3 regions of the Amycolatopsis endophytica genome follow, and region 2 is predicted to be linked to each of the others. Evidence: riboswitches for the same ligand, from Rfam matches in the RefSeq annotation. Region 2 holds a riboswitch; each other region holds the start of a gene.

Region 1 (4,666 bases), 410 kb from region 2:
GCCGGTCCCTGCCGGTGCGCACCCGCAGCGCCGGGCGGGTGATCGAGAACGTGATCCAGACCGACGCGGCCCTGAACCCGGGCAACTCGGGCGGCGCACTCGCGGATTCGACGGGCCGGGTCGTGGGGGTGAACACGGCGGTCGCGGGTTTCGGGCTGGGACTGGCGGTGCCGGTGAACGAGACGACCCGCCGGATCATCGACACGCTCCTGGTGGAGGGGCGGGTGCGGCGGGCCTACCTCGGGGTGGTCGGAGTGCCCGCGCCGTTGCCGGACGACGTCGCCGAGCACACCGGGCAGCGCGCCGGGCTGCGGATCGTCGAGGTGGTGCGCGGCGGACCGGCCGACCACGCGGGCCTGCGGCCGGGAGACCTGGTGCTGACCGTGGGCCGCGAACGCATCGCCGACGCGCAGGACATCCAGAGACAACTGTTCGGCGAGGTGATCGGCACGAGGCTGGCGATCACGGTGCTGCGCAACGGCGCGATGGTCGACGTGTTCGCGACGCCGAGCGAGCTGGCGGGTTAGAAGGCAGCGGTGCCGAGTTTCAGGTCGAACGGTTCGGGCAGGTGGATGGTCTCCCCGAAGGCGACCTGCTCGGACCGGCGGTAGTGCCCGTCGACCGGATCGGAGAACAGGGTGAGCGACGGCTTCGGGTCGGCGTAGCGGTCGATCAGGAGGTACAGCGGGACCGGCGCCTGGGCGTAGGCCCACAGCTTCTCGACCCGGTCGGTGCGGGCGTTGCCCTTCGAGACGATCTCCACCACCAGCTCGGCGGTCTCGGCCGGAACGGGCTCGTTGTCCGGTCGGTTCGACAGCTCCTGCTCCCGCACTACGACGAGGTCCGGCTCTAGAGCCTGCTCAGCCCGCGGATGGCGATACCGAGTTCCTGCAGGACGGCCCAGTCATCCGGAACCGTGCGGTGCAGAGCACGGTCGATCCGGTTAGCGATCTTGTTGTGCCCGTTGCCGGGCGGCGGCGTCATCGTCACTCCCCCCTCGGTGATCTCCGCACGCCACCCTTCCGGCACGTCGAGCTGCTGCCAGGTACGCAGCAGGGCTTCCCATTCCCAGCCGTAACCGACCATGGCACTGCTCACCTGCCCCACCTCCTCGCTCGGCTTCCCCAGAAGAGCGGCATCCGTCATGGGAACAGCAGCTCAGGAGGGCGTTTTCCGTGGTCAACCGCGGTCTTCCGCGGCAGCCACATGGTCCCCGGCACGTCCGTCGCGGCGGTGGAGTGCCGACACCGCCAGTCCCCCGAGCACTCCGGCCGCCCCCAGCACCGGCAACGCGCCCAGCCCGGCACCGGCCGACAGCGCCCGTCCGCCGAGCCACGCGCCCGCGCTGATGCCCAGGTTGAAGATCGACGTGTAGACCGCGACCGCCAGCGTCGGCGCCCCGGCCGCCGCGACCACCACCCGCGTCTGCAGTCCGGGCACCAGCGCGTAGGCCACCGCCCCCAGCCCGAACACGCCGACGACCGCTCCCACCCGCAGCGAGGCGACGGCGGCGAACACCGTCATGGCCACCGCCAGCACCAGGATCAGCGCCCGCAGCGACGCCCACGGCCACCGGTCCGCCAGCCGCCCGCCGACCAGGTTCCCGCACAGCGCCCCGGCCCCGAACACCATCAGCAGCACGACCACCCCGCCCGGCGGGAAGATCCGCCCGAGGATCGGTGACAGGTACGTGTACGCCACGAAGAACCCGGTCTCGGTCACCAGCGTCACCCCCAGCAGCACCAGCACCGGCCGGGTCACCAGCGCCCGCAGCTCCGGCCCCAGCCGCGGGGCCGCGGTCCGGGCGTCGGGCACCAGCAGCGCCACCGCGGCCATCGCGAGCAACGCCACCGCCGCCAGCAGCCAGAACGACATCCGCCATCCATACGCCTGCCCGACGAGAGTGCCCAGTGGTGCGCCGAGGACGGTCGCCAGGTTCAGGCCGGTCGAGACGAACGCGATGGCCCATCCGCGCCTCGACGGGTGGACCATCGACGCGGCCAGCACGAGCGCGATCGCGAAGAACGTGCTGTGCGTGAGCGCCGTGATCACCCGTGCGGCGAGCAGCACCCCGAAACCGTGAGCCGTCGCGGCCAGCACGTTGCCCGCCGCGAACACCACGACCAGCCCGAGCAGCGCGGCCTTGCGCGGCACCCGCAGGGTCGCCGCCGTGACGAGCGGCCCGCCGACGGTCACCGTCAGCGCGTACCCCGCCACCAGCAACCCGGCCGACGGCACCGGCACCGCGAGGTCCGCCGACAACGCGGGCAGCAACCCGATCACGAGCGTCTCGGCCGTGACGACCACGAACAGGCAGGCACCCAGCGCGATCAGCGCGGCGGAGGTTCGCATGATCGTCAACCTAAGCCCTCACACCGGTGTGAAACGCCGGCCCGGGTGAGCGGTTTCACGGTCGCGCCCTTGAGGTCTGCCGCGCGGCGTGGCATGGTCGGCAGGACAACCGAACAACGCGGGAGCTCGCGCCTTGGCGGGCTGAGAGGGTGACTGGTGTCCGTGGGGACCCGGCGTCACCGACCGCTGAACCTGACCGGGTAATGCCGGCGTAGGGAGTGGAATTTCAGTGACGATGCTGGAAAACGGCACGAACGTCGCCCCGACCGTGACCACCGGGCCGATCACCGGATCGCGGAAGGTCTACCACCACACCGAGAACGGGCTCCGGGTTCCGGCCCGTCGTATCGAGCTGACCAACGGCGATCACTTCGACGTCTACGACACCTCCGGCCCGTACACCGATCCCGACGTGACGATCGACGTCCACAATGGACTTGCACCGCTGCGTGCGGACTGGATCGTGTCCAGGGACGACAACACGCAGCTGGGCTTCGCCAAAGCGGGCGTGATCACCCGCGAGATGGAGTTCATCGCCGCGCGCGAGCGGGTCACGCCCGAGTTCGTGCGCGACGAGGTCGCCGCGGGACGCGCGGTCATCCCCGTCAACCACAGGCACCCGGAGAGCGAACCCGCGATCATCGGGAAGAACTTCCTGGTGAAGGTCAACGCGAACATGGGCAACTCGGCCGTGTGGTCCTCGGTCGAGGAGGAGGTCGACAAGATGGTGTGGGCGACCCGCTGGGGCGCCGACACGATCATGGACCTCTCCACCGGCAAGCGGATCCACGAGACGCGCGAGTGGATCCTGCGCAACTCCCCCGTCCCGGTCGGGACCGTGCCGATCTACCAGGCGCTGGAGAAGGTCGACGGCGATCCGGAGAAGCTGTCCTGGGAGGTCTACCGGGACACCGTGATCGAGCAGTGCGAGCAGGGCGTGGACTACATGACCGTGCACGCCGGCGTGCTGCTGCGCTACATCCCGCTGACGGCGAAGCGGGTCACCGGAATCGTCTCGCGCGGCGGTTCGATCATGGCCGCGTGGTGCCTGGCCCACCACCAGGAGTCGTTCCTGTACACGCATTTCCGGGAACTGTGCGAGATCCTGCGCGACTACGACGTCACCTTCTCCCTCGGTGACGGCCTGCGGCCCGGCTCGATCGCCGACGCCAACGACCGCGCCCAGTTCGCGGAGCTGGAAACCCTCGGCGAGCTGACCCACATCGCGCGCGAGCACGACGTGCAGGTGATGATCGAGGGCCCCGGCCACGTGCCGATGCACAAGATCAAGGAGAACGTGGAGCTGGAGGAACGGCTCTGCGGCGAAGCCCCGTTCTACACACTCGGTCCACTCGCGACGGACATCGCCCCGGCCTACGACCACATCACCTCGGCCATCGGTGCCGCGCAGATCGGCTGGTACGGCACGGCGATGCTGTGCTACGTCACGCCGAAGGAGCACCTGGGCCTGCCCAACCGGGACGACGTCAAGACCGGCGTGATCACGTACAAGATCGCCGCGCACGCCGCGGACCTGGCCAAGGGCCACCAGTACGCGCAGGACTGGGACGACGAGCTGTCGAAGGCCCGCTTCGAGTTCCGCTGGAACGACCAGTTCAACCTCTCGCTGGACCCGGACACCGCGCGGTCCTTCCACGACGAGACCCTGCCCGCCGAACCGGCCAAGACCGCGCACTTCTGCTCGATGTGCGGGCCGAAGTTCTGCTCCATGCGGATCACGCAGGACGTCCGCAAGTACGCCGAGGAACACGGACTGTCCACTGTGGAAGCGATCGAGGCCGGGATGCAGGAGAAGTCCGCCGAATTCGCCAGCCACGGCAACCAGGTCTACCTCCCGGTGGTCCAGCCGTAATGAGCGTGACCCCGAAGACCGCGCTGACCATCGCCGGAAGCGATTCCGGCGGTGGCGCGGGGATCCAGGCCGATCTGCGCACGTTCTTCGCCTGCGGGGTGCACGGCATGACCGCGGTCACCGCGGTGACGGTGCAGAACTCGCTGGGCGTGCAGGGGTTCACCGAGATCCCGCCGGACGTCGTGTCGGCCCAGATCAAGGCGGTGGCGGACGATATGGGCGTCGACGCCGCCAAGACGGGAATGCTGGCCACCGCGGAGATCATCACCGCGGTGGCCAGTGCGCTCGATGAGGTCCACATCGGACGGGACGCCGACGTGCCGTTCGTGGTCGACCCGGTGGCGGCGTCGATGACCGGTGACGCGTTGCTGCGCGAGGAGGCGCTGGAAGCGATCCGCACCGAGCTGTTCCCGCGCGCGACGCTGGTGACGCCGAACCTCG
Region 2 (4,666 bases):
CGGGCCGAGCAGCGCGAGCACCTCACCGTCCGCGATCTCCAGGCCGGCGCCGGACACCGCGGTGAACGAGCCGTACCGCACGGTCAGGCCGGACACGGACAACGCCATGGTCAGAACTCCCCTACCCGGCCGGACGCGAGCCGGTCGATCACGATCACCGCGGCGGCAGTGACCAGCATGAGCAACGCGCACGCCGCGTACGCCATCTGGTTGTTGAGCTGCCCCGGACGCGCGATGAGCGACGCGATCGCGACCGGCAGCGTCGGGGTCTGCGGGCGCGCGAGGAAACTCGTCGCGCCGAACTCGCCGAGCGCGACGACGTACCCGAACCCGGCCGCCGCGACGACGGCGCGGAGGGTCAGCGGCACGTCGATTTCGCGCCACACCCGCAACGGGTTCGCCCCGAGGGTCGCCGCGGCCTGCCTGAGCCGGTCGTCGATCGAGCGCACCACCGGCAGGACGGTGCGAATCACCAGCGGGATCACCACCAGTGCCTGTGCCAGCGGCACCAGCAGCGGCGACGTGCGCAGATCGCCGGGCAGCGCGTCGAGCGTGATGAGATACCCGAAGCCGACGGTCACCGCGGACACGCCCAGGGGCAGCATCAACGCGGCGTCCATCGATTCGCCGACGCCGCGCGCGAGCCGTCCCGGAGCGCGGCGCAGAGCCACGAGCAGCACCGACGCCGACACCCCGATGATCATCGCCAGTACGGTCGCGTCGGTGGCGGTGCGCAGCGAGTTCATCGCCGCCTCCCAGCCGGACACCTGCAACGTGCCGTCGTTGCCGGTGCTCGACAGCGCCCGGTACCCGGCGAGGCTCCAGCCGTCCTCGGTGGACACCGAGCGCACGAGCAGCGCGACGATCGGGGTCAGCAGCAACCCGAGCACGACGACCGCTCCGCCGATCACGGCCCACTCACCGCCGACCGGGCGCCGCGCGGTCTCCCGCCGCGACCGCAACCGCAGCGCGCTCTCCCGGCGCCTGCGCGCGGCCGCGCCGAGCAGCAGCGCGGCGAGCACGGCGGCGATCTGCACGAGCGACAGCGCGGCGGCACCGGTCAGGTCGAGCAGGTTCTCGGTGCGCAGGTAGATCTCGGTCTCCAGCGTCCGGTACCGCGCACCGCCGAGGATCAGCACGACACCGAAACTGGTGGCGCAGAACAGGAACACCACCGCCGCCGCGGACGTGATCGCCGGCATCAGCGCGGGCAGCGTCACCGACCGGAACGCACGCCAGCGGGACGCGCCGAGCGCGCGGGCGGCGTCCTCCGCGCGCGTGTCGAGCAGCGCCCACAGCCCGGCGACCGTGCGGCCGACGACGGCGACGTTGAAGAACGCGTTGGCGAGCACGATCGACATCCAGCCGCCGTCCGTCCACAAGGCACGGAAGGCCAGGCCGACCACCACGGTCGGCAGCACGAACGGGACCAGCACCAGCGTGCGCACGACGGCCACACCCGGCAGCCGGACGCGCGCCAGCAGGAACGCCACCGGCAGCCCGGCGACCACCGCGATCAGCGTCGAACCCGCCGCCTGCGCGACGGTGAACCAGGCCAGCCGCCAGGTCTCGCCCTCGGTCAGCGCGTCGAGCACACCGCCGTCGACGAAACCCAGCCGCAGGATCGCCCCGACCGGCCAGGCGAAGAAGACCACCAGGAACCCGAGCGGCACCGCGGCGAGCGCCGCCAGCCCGAGCCCGGCGCGGCTCACTGGCCGAGCAAGGAGCGCCACTGCTCGATCCACCGCTCACGCCCGGCCTGCACGGTCTCGGCGGGCAGGCTCGCCGGATTCGGCGGCAACGGGGCCGCCGCCGTCCACGACGCGGGCAACGCGACACCCGCACGCGCCGGGTAGACGTACATGTTCTCCGGCACCGTCACCTGGAACTGCTGCGACAGCAGGAAGTCGATCACCTTCTGCGCCTTGTCGGCGTTGGGCGAACCCGCCAGCACACCGGCGTACTCGACCTGGCGGTAGCAGGTGTCCAGCAGCGCCTTCGTGCGCGGCTTGCCGTCGTCGCCGATCTCGGCCGCGGGCGAGGACGCGTAGGACACCACGATCGGCCGCGGTCCCTTGCCGGAGGAACCGGAGAAGTCCTGACTGTATGCCTCCTCCCAGCCCGCGGCGGTGCGCACGCCGTTGTTGCGGAGCTGGGTCCAGTAGCCCTGCCAGTTCTGCTCGCCGTAGCGGGCGACGGTGCCGAGCAGGAACGCCAGGCCGGGCGAGCTGGTCGCCGGGTTCTCCACGACCAGAAGGTCCTTGTACTCGGGCTTGACCAGGTCGTCGTAGGTCGCGGGCTCCGGGATGCCACGCTCGGCGAACCAGGTGGTGTCGATGTTGACGCACACGTCGCCGAGGTCCACCGCGGACAGGCGGTGCTCCGAGTCGACGGCGTAGCGCTGCGGGCCGCGGTCGGCTTCCGGGCTGGTGTAGGGCGCGAAGACGCCCTCGGCCAGCGCGCGCGAGGCGAAGGTGGAGTCGACGCCGAAGGCCGCGTCGCCGATCGGGTCGGCCTTGGTCAGGACCAGCGCATTGGTGAGCGCGCCCGCGTCGCCCTTCTTGACGACGTTGACCGTGATGCCGGTCTGCTGCTGGAAGGCGTCGAGCACCTGCTGCGGCGCGGCGAACGAGTCGTGGGTGACGAGCGTGACGGTCGACGCGGCGTCGTCCGTGTCGTTGCCGGCCAGGGTGCAGCCCGCGGTCAGGGCGGCGACCATGCCGATCAGAACGCCCGTGCGGAATCTCATGACCACTCCTCGCTAGGGCCGGCGAGAAAGGTCGGGCCTCCCTGCGCCGGCATGATCCGGATCAGGTGCGGACGGTCGCGGGACGAACCCGCCTCTCAGCCCGGATCACCGGACTCCCGTGGCAACCGTGCAGCGTACCCGCTGCCGTACCACCATGGAGAACATGGCGGAACTACTCAGCGAAACCGACATCACCGAGGCCCTCAACAAGCTGCCGTACTGGCAGCGCGCGGGCGACGCACTGGAGCGCACGGCCGAACTCGCCGACTTTCCGCAGGCCATCGCCGTGGTCAACCGGGTCGCGGACCTCGCGGAGGGCGCCAACCACCACCCGGACATGGACATCCGCTGGCGCACCGTCACCTTCCGGTGCCGCACGCACTCCGCGGGCGGGATCACCGGGAAGGACGTATCGCTGGCCGAGCAGATCGACAACACGATCGACGCACTGTGATTTAGGGCGAACCGGCAACAGAGCGGCCGGTCCCGTGCGTTGCTCCGGTTGGAGGGAGACGTATGGGAAAGGTTGTCGCGCGACTGGCCGGTGTGTTCGCCGCCGTCGCCGTGTTGCTGGGTTTGCTCGCCGGGCCGGCGCAGGCGGTCGAAACTCCGTCGCCCGCGGAACGGACCAGCCAGGGAAGCGTCGCTGTCGACCCGCCGGGCGAGACGCGGGCCGTCGTCGTCGGGGCGCTGGCGTTCGGGGTGATGATCGTCGCGGCGGGCGGCGTGTTCTGGTACACGGCCCGCCACCGGCAGTCATCGGAGTGATTTAGGTCACACTGTTTCGCGAGCAGTAACAGTAGGGCCTCCGCGTGCGCTGTCACGCGCGAAAGGTCCTGCTCACTCCCGAGGTCGCCATGAACAGTACGCCCGTCATCTCGTCCGTCCAGCGCGCCTGGGTCAACGGTGTGGCCACCGCCGTCGTCCTGCTCGCCGTCCTCGTGCTCGCCCTGCTGGGCTGACAGCCCCGCAGGTCCAAGGCCCGCCGGTGTCCGGCGGGCCTTTTTCCTGCTCTGTTGATCTGTGTCGATGAACACTCGTTGGTGACTTTCCCGTGTCCGATTCGTAATCTGACCGGCGGCCATCCCCCGAACGGCCGGACAAGTCCCCTCCCCGAAAATGGTGATCTTCCGCAATGGTGGGCCGACATAGATCCAAGAAGAAATCCCTGAGAGTTCCACTGGCGATCGGCGTCGCCGCGGCGTTCGTGCTCGGCTTCGCGGTGTGGCTGACCGGCAACTTCAGCCGGCAGGACACCTCCAGCATGGCGGCGCAGATGGCGCCGCTGCCCGCGTCCTCGGCCCCCGCGAGCACGTCGAGCAGCACCCCGGCCCCGCCTCCTCCCCCGGTCACGACCACGACTCCGCCGCCCCCACCGGAGACGACGACCACGTCGGCCCCGAAGTCGACCACGACGAAGCCGAAGACCACGACGAAGGCCGCGAACGCCTGCTCGACGGTCCTGTCCGGCACGAAGCCGCACGTCGCGCAGGTGGGCAACCACGTGGCGGAGAAGTTCGACGTCGACGACATCGGCGGCAAGGCGGGCCGTTCCGGCACGAGCGACCACCCGAGCGGCCTGGCCCTCGACTTCATGGTCGACACCGCGACGGGCAATCAGATCGCCGAGTACATTCTCGCGAACCAGTCGGATTTCAACGTCAAATACGTGATCTGGCGGCAGCGCTACAACGACGGCAGCGGCTGGTCGACGATGGAGGACCGTGGCGGCGCCACGGCCAACCACTACGACCACGTCCACGTGTCCTTCGAATCGAGCGGTTCGGTGTCCGTGACCTGCTGATCCGGTGTTTCTTTCACGAACCGCCCAGGCACCCCCGGCCTGGGCGGTTCGCCTTTTTGCACCGATGAGGTGAACGCCTCGGCTTCCGGCATTCGAGGCGGGTCATGTTCCGT
Region 3 (4,666 bases), 420 kb from region 2:
TCGAGAGGGAGAGCGAACACACCGCGATCATGAGCGAGGCGAAGGAAGAGAGCAGCGAGAAGAAGGCTGGGTTGTCTCCGGCGCAGGTGCTGGCGTCGGCGCTGGCGGCCGTGACGGCTGCCTTCCTGGGCTCCACGCTGGGTGTGGCGGGAACGGTCATCGGTGCCGGGGTCGCGAGCATCGTGACGACGGTGGGCGGTGAGTTGTACCTGCGGTCGTTGCGGCGCACGCGCGCGGCGGCGCGCAAGACGGCCGAGTTGCTGGCCGTGTCGGAGAACCGGCAGCAGACGCGGATCATCCCGCCGACAGCCGCGCCGCGCTCGACGCACCCGCTCATCAGGTATCAGCAGAACGGGGCGCCGCAGCGCAGACCGGCGACGCAGCTGACGGACGTGCAACGGCCGGACGTGCAACGGACGCGGATCGTGCACCCGGTTTCGGCGCCGCTGTCCGGCACCACGCGCCGCATTCCGATGGCCGGGCAGGGCGGCTCCGGGAGTGGTGAGAAGACGGTCTTCATCCCGAAACCGCAGGATGCCGGGCCGGAGACGCTGGCGGTGGGCGGTGATCTGGAGGAACCGCCGTCCGACGGGAAGAAGCCCTGGTGGAAGAACCGGTGGACCCTGATCGGGGCCACGAGTGTCGTCGCGTTCGTGGTGGGGATGCTGGCGATCACCGGCTTCGAGGCGGCGACCGGGAGCACCGTGTCCGGCGGGGACGGCACCACACTGGGCCGGGTGGTCGGCGGATCGGGCAAAAGCGTGGAGACGACGTCGACCCAGGTGACGACCGTGACGGAAAGCTCATCCGCCGACGACGAACAGGCCCCCGCGACCACCAGTGCGACGCCGACGGAGTCGTCGAGCACGGAGGAAACCGAGTCCCCCGTGACGACGACCGCCCCGAGCACGAGCGTGCCCGAAGAGCCTTCGGGCGCTTCGGAGACGGTCACCACGGCGCCGAGCAGCCCCTGAGCCGAGTGCGTGGACCGGCGCTGTGGGTAGTGGGCGCCGGTGGGATTGGGCCGTGGGAACGGGTCCTTCGCGGTTTCGGTCGCGAAGGACCCGTTTTTGTTTGTGAGTCCCGACTTCGCCCCTGGCCCCGACTTCGGCCAGCGAGCCCCCTCACAGGGCGTGGGCGGGCGCGCTTCGCGAGCGAGCGGGACCGGGCGCGGTGGGAGGTGGAGTGCTTGGCGATCTTGTCGATGAACGGTCCGTTCATCGCTCGGTGAGCGTCCCATTCAACCGGCAACGGAACCGGGCCGGGCGCCGACTCAGACGAGTCGGCGCCCGGCCGTCACCCCAGTTGGGTCCGCAACCCCCGCGCAGCTGCCTCCGGATCGGCTGCTTCCGTGATCGCCCGCACCACGACCACCCGTGAAGCCCCGGCCGCCAGCACCTCCGGCAACCGCTCGCCGTCGATGCCTCCGATGGCGAACCACGGCCGCGCGACGCCGGACTCCGCGGTCGCGCGCACCAGTTCCAACCCCGGCGCCGGGCGGCCCGGTTTCGTGGGCGTCGGCCAGCAGGGGCCGGTGCAGAAGTAGTCCACGCCCGCCTCGACCGACGCCGCGCGGGCCTGGTCCACGTCGTGCGTCGAGCGGCCGATCACCGGCTCCTCGCCGACGATGCGGCGTGCGACCGGCACCGGCAGATCGTCCTGGCCCAGATGCAGCACATCCGCCTCGACCGCGAGCGCGATGTCCGCCCGGTCGTTCACCGCCAGCAGGGCCCCGTGCCGGGCGCACGCCTCGGCCAGGATTTCCAGCGCCGCGAGTTCCTGACGGGCCTCCAGCGGGGCCCCCTCGCGCTTGTCCCGCAGCTGAACGATGTCCACCCCGCCCGCGAGCGCGGCATCGGCGAACTCGGCCAGGTCCGGCCGGTCCCCGGTACACAGGTAGAGCCGTGCCACGTCGAGGCGCTTCCTGATCTCGTCACCACTGAGCCCTGGCATGGCCCCGACCCTATCTCGCACGTTAGGGTGGAGGTGTCCGCACGGGAGCCCGAGCCACGGGCTGAGAGGGAGCTGCCAGCGCTCCGACCGTGGAACCTGATCCGGATCATGCCGGCGCAGGGAGCGTGATCTTCATGAGCAACCATCATGTGGCGGTCGTCGGCGGCGGGGTCATCGGCCTGTCCGTGGCCTGGCGCGCCGCGGCAGCCGGGCACCGGGTGACGGTCGTCGACCCCGCGCCCGGCCGCGGCGCGTCCTGGGTGGCCGGCGGCATGCTGGCCCCACTCGCCGAAGCCTGGCCCGGCGAAGAAGCAGCCCTCGCCCTCGGGGAGGAGTCCCTCAACCGCTGGCCGGAGTTCGCGCAAGCGCTTGCGGCGGACGGTGGCAACCCCGGTCTGTCGCAGGCGGGCACTGTCGTCGTGGCCCTGGACCGCGCCGACGCGGACCAGCTCGACATCCAGGCCGCGTACCTGCGCTCGGTCGGCCGCGAGGTCGAGCAGGTCACCGGCAGGTCCCTCCGCTCCCTCGAACCCGGTCTGGGCGCGGTCCGCGGCGGTCTGCTCGTGCCCGGCGACCTGGCCGTCGACAACCGCAAGCTCCTGCGCTCCCTCGAAACCGCCGCACTACGTCACGGTGCGGAGTTCACCGGCGACCGGGCGGTCGCCGTCCAACCCGGCTGCGTGCGCACGGCGCACTGCGAAGTCCGGTGCGACGCCGTCGTGGTCGCCGCGGGCGCCCGCAGCGCGGAACTGCACCCCGTGCTCGCGCGCGGTGTCCGTCCGCTCAAGGGCGAGATCCTCCGTCTGCGGGCGAGGCGCACGAGCCTGCCACCTCCCACGCGCACGGTTCGCGCTGTCGTCGAGGGGCGACCGGTGTACCTCGTGCCGCGCGAGGACGGCGAACTCGTCCTCGGCGCGACCCAGTACGAGGCGGGCTTCGACGAGACCGTCAGTGCCAAGGGCGTGCGGGAACTCATCGAGGCCGCCGAACGGATCTTCCCGAGCGTCGGCGAGTACGAGCTCACGGAAACGGCGGCGGGACTGCGTTCGGCGAGCGCGGACACGCTCCCGTTCATCGGTGACCTGGGTGACGGCGTCCTCGCCGCGACCGGGCACCACCGCAACGGTCTGCTCATGGCGCCGGTCACCGCCGACGCCGTGCTGGCCTGGCTGGCCGGGGAAAAACCGCCCGAGGAGGCGCTCGCGGCGGACCCGGCCCGCCTGGAAACCGGAGGAGTCTGATGGAAGTGCAGGTCAACGGGGCCTGGCAGGCGGTCCCCGACAACGCGACGGTGGCCGACGTGCTCAAGGCGGTCGACGCACCCGATCGCGGTGTGGCGGTCGCGCTGAACGGCGAAGTCGTCCGGCGCGGCGCGTGGCCGGAGACGGTGGTGCGCGCGGGCGCGAGGCTCGAGATCCTGACGGCGGTACAAGGTGGGTGAGATCATGTTCGACGGCGACCAGCTGGTGATCGGGGAACACAAGCTCGACTCCCGGCTGATCATCGGAACCGGGGGCGCGGCGAACCTGTCCGTGCTGGAACGGGCGCTCGTCGCGTCCGGCACCGAGCTGACGACGGTCGCGTTGCGCCGCGCCGACGCCGAAGGTGGCTCGGGTGTGCTCGACCTGCTGCGCCGCCTGGGCATCAGGCTCCTGCCGAACACCGCGGGCTGCCGCAGCGCGGCCGAAGCCGTGCTCACCGCGCGCCTGGCGCGCGAGGCGCTGGAGACCGACCTGATCAAGCTCGAGGTGCACGCCGACGAGCGCACGCTCCTGCCCGATCCGGTCGACACCCTCGACGCGGCCGAGCAGCTCGTCGCCGACGGGTTCACGGTGTTCGCCTACACCAACGACGACCCGGTGCTCGCGCTGCGGCTGGAGGAGGCCGGGTGCGCGGCGGTCATGCCCCTCGGTGCGCCGATCGGGACCGGGCTGGGCATCCGTAATCCGCACAACATCGAGCTGATCGTGGCCCGCGCGGGTGTGCCGATCATCCTCGACGCGGGTATCGGCACGGCTTCCGACGCGGCGCTGGCGATGGAACTGGGCTGTGACGGAGTGCTGCTGTCCACCGCGGTCACGCGCGCGCAGGACCCGGAACGGATGGCGTACGCGATGCGCTCGGCGGTGGTCGCGGGGCGGCTGGCGCGCGCGGCGGGCCGCATCCCGCAGCGGTTCTGGGCCCACGCGTCCAGCCCGCCGCGCTGAACCGCGCGACTTCACCACGGTTTACCGGACCGAACACGTATCGTTTAGCGCACCGCGAGCGTCGGCGAGGTGAAGGAGCCCGAGAGTGGTTGAGTCATCCGAGGATGTCGCCGGGCGGCTGTTCCTGGCCGTCGGCAGGCTGTCCCGGTCGCTGCGGCAGGCGGGCACGCCCGGTCCGGGCCACGGCTCCATCTCCGCGCTGTCGACGCTGCTCGCCCTGGGGCCGATGCGCCTGGGCGATCTGGCGGCGAAGGAGGGCGTGGCGGCGGCGACGATGTCGCGGATCGTGGCCTCGCTGGTCGACGCGGGCTGGGCCAGCCGCGAACCGGATCCGATCGACCGCCGCGCGTGGTTGGCCACCGCCACCCCCGAGGGTGAGCGCATGCTGCTCGACCTGCGGTCCACGCGGGTGCACGAGCTGCAGAAGCGCATCGACCGGCTTCCGCCCGAGCACCAGGCCGCGCTCGGGCAGTCGCTCCCGGCGCTGGAGGCCCTGCTGGCGGGCG

What was found. A riboswitch is a leader RNA that binds a small molecule or an ion and turns the genes downstream of it on or off. The one in region 2 is predicted to bind thiamine pyrophosphate.
Region 1: another riboswitch for thiamine pyrophosphate. It lies ahead of thiC (phosphomethylpyrimidine synthase ThiC); the one in region 2 lies ahead of HNR02_RS14500 (thiamine ABC transporter substrate-binding protein).
Region 3: another riboswitch for thiamine pyrophosphate. It lies ahead of thiO (glycine oxidase ThiO); the one in region 2 lies ahead of HNR02_RS14500 (thiamine ABC transporter substrate-binding protein).

The regions. Positions count from the first base shown of each region.
Region 1 is NZ_JACCFK010000001.1:2,502,896-2,507,561, reverse strand. Features, by position in the region: gene HNR02_RS12460 (S1C family serine protease) at 1-527, shown strand, start outside; gene HNR02_RS12455 (Uma2 family endonuclease) at 524-832, opposite strand; gene HNR02_RS35420 (PDDEXK family nuclease) at 850-1,098, opposite strand; gene HNR02_RS12450 (MFS transporter) at 1,180-2,352, opposite strand; TPP riboswitch at 2,461-2,587, shown strand; gene thiC (phosphomethylpyrimidine synthase ThiC) at 2,582-4,225, shown strand; gene thiD (bifunctional hydroxymethylpyrimidine kinase/phosphomethylpyrimidine kinase) at 4,225-4,666, shown strand, end outside.
Region 2 is NZ_JACCFK010000001.1:2,914,628-2,919,293, reverse strand. Features, by position in the region: gene HNR02_RS14510 (ABC transporter ATP-binding protein) at 1-108, opposite strand, end outside; gene HNR02_RS14505 (ABC transporter permease) at 111-1,712, opposite strand; gene HNR02_RS14500 (thiamine ABC transporter substrate-binding protein) at 1,709-2,749, opposite strand; TPP riboswitch at 2,771-2,879, opposite strand; gene HNR02_RS14495 (4a-hydroxytetrahydrobiopterin dehydratase) at 2,913-3,203, shown strand; gene HNR02_RS14490 (hypothetical protein) at 3,266-3,517, shown strand; gene HNR02_RS14485 (VldE C-terminal domain-containing protein) at 3,885-4,553, shown strand.
Region 3 is NZ_JACCFK010000001.1:2,496,956-2,501,621, forward strand. Features, by position in the region: gene HNR02_RS12405 (hypothetical protein) at 30-974, shown strand; gene thiE (thiamine phosphate synthase) at 1,297-1,953, opposite strand; TPP riboswitch at 1,985-2,093, shown strand; gene thiO (glycine oxidase ThiO) at 2,088-3,194, shown strand; gene thiS (sulfur carrier protein ThiS) at 3,194-3,394, shown strand; gene HNR02_RS12425 (thiazole synthase) at 3,399-4,160, shown strand; gene HNR02_RS12430 (MarR family winged helix-turn-helix transcriptional regulator) at 4,246-4,666, shown strand, end outside.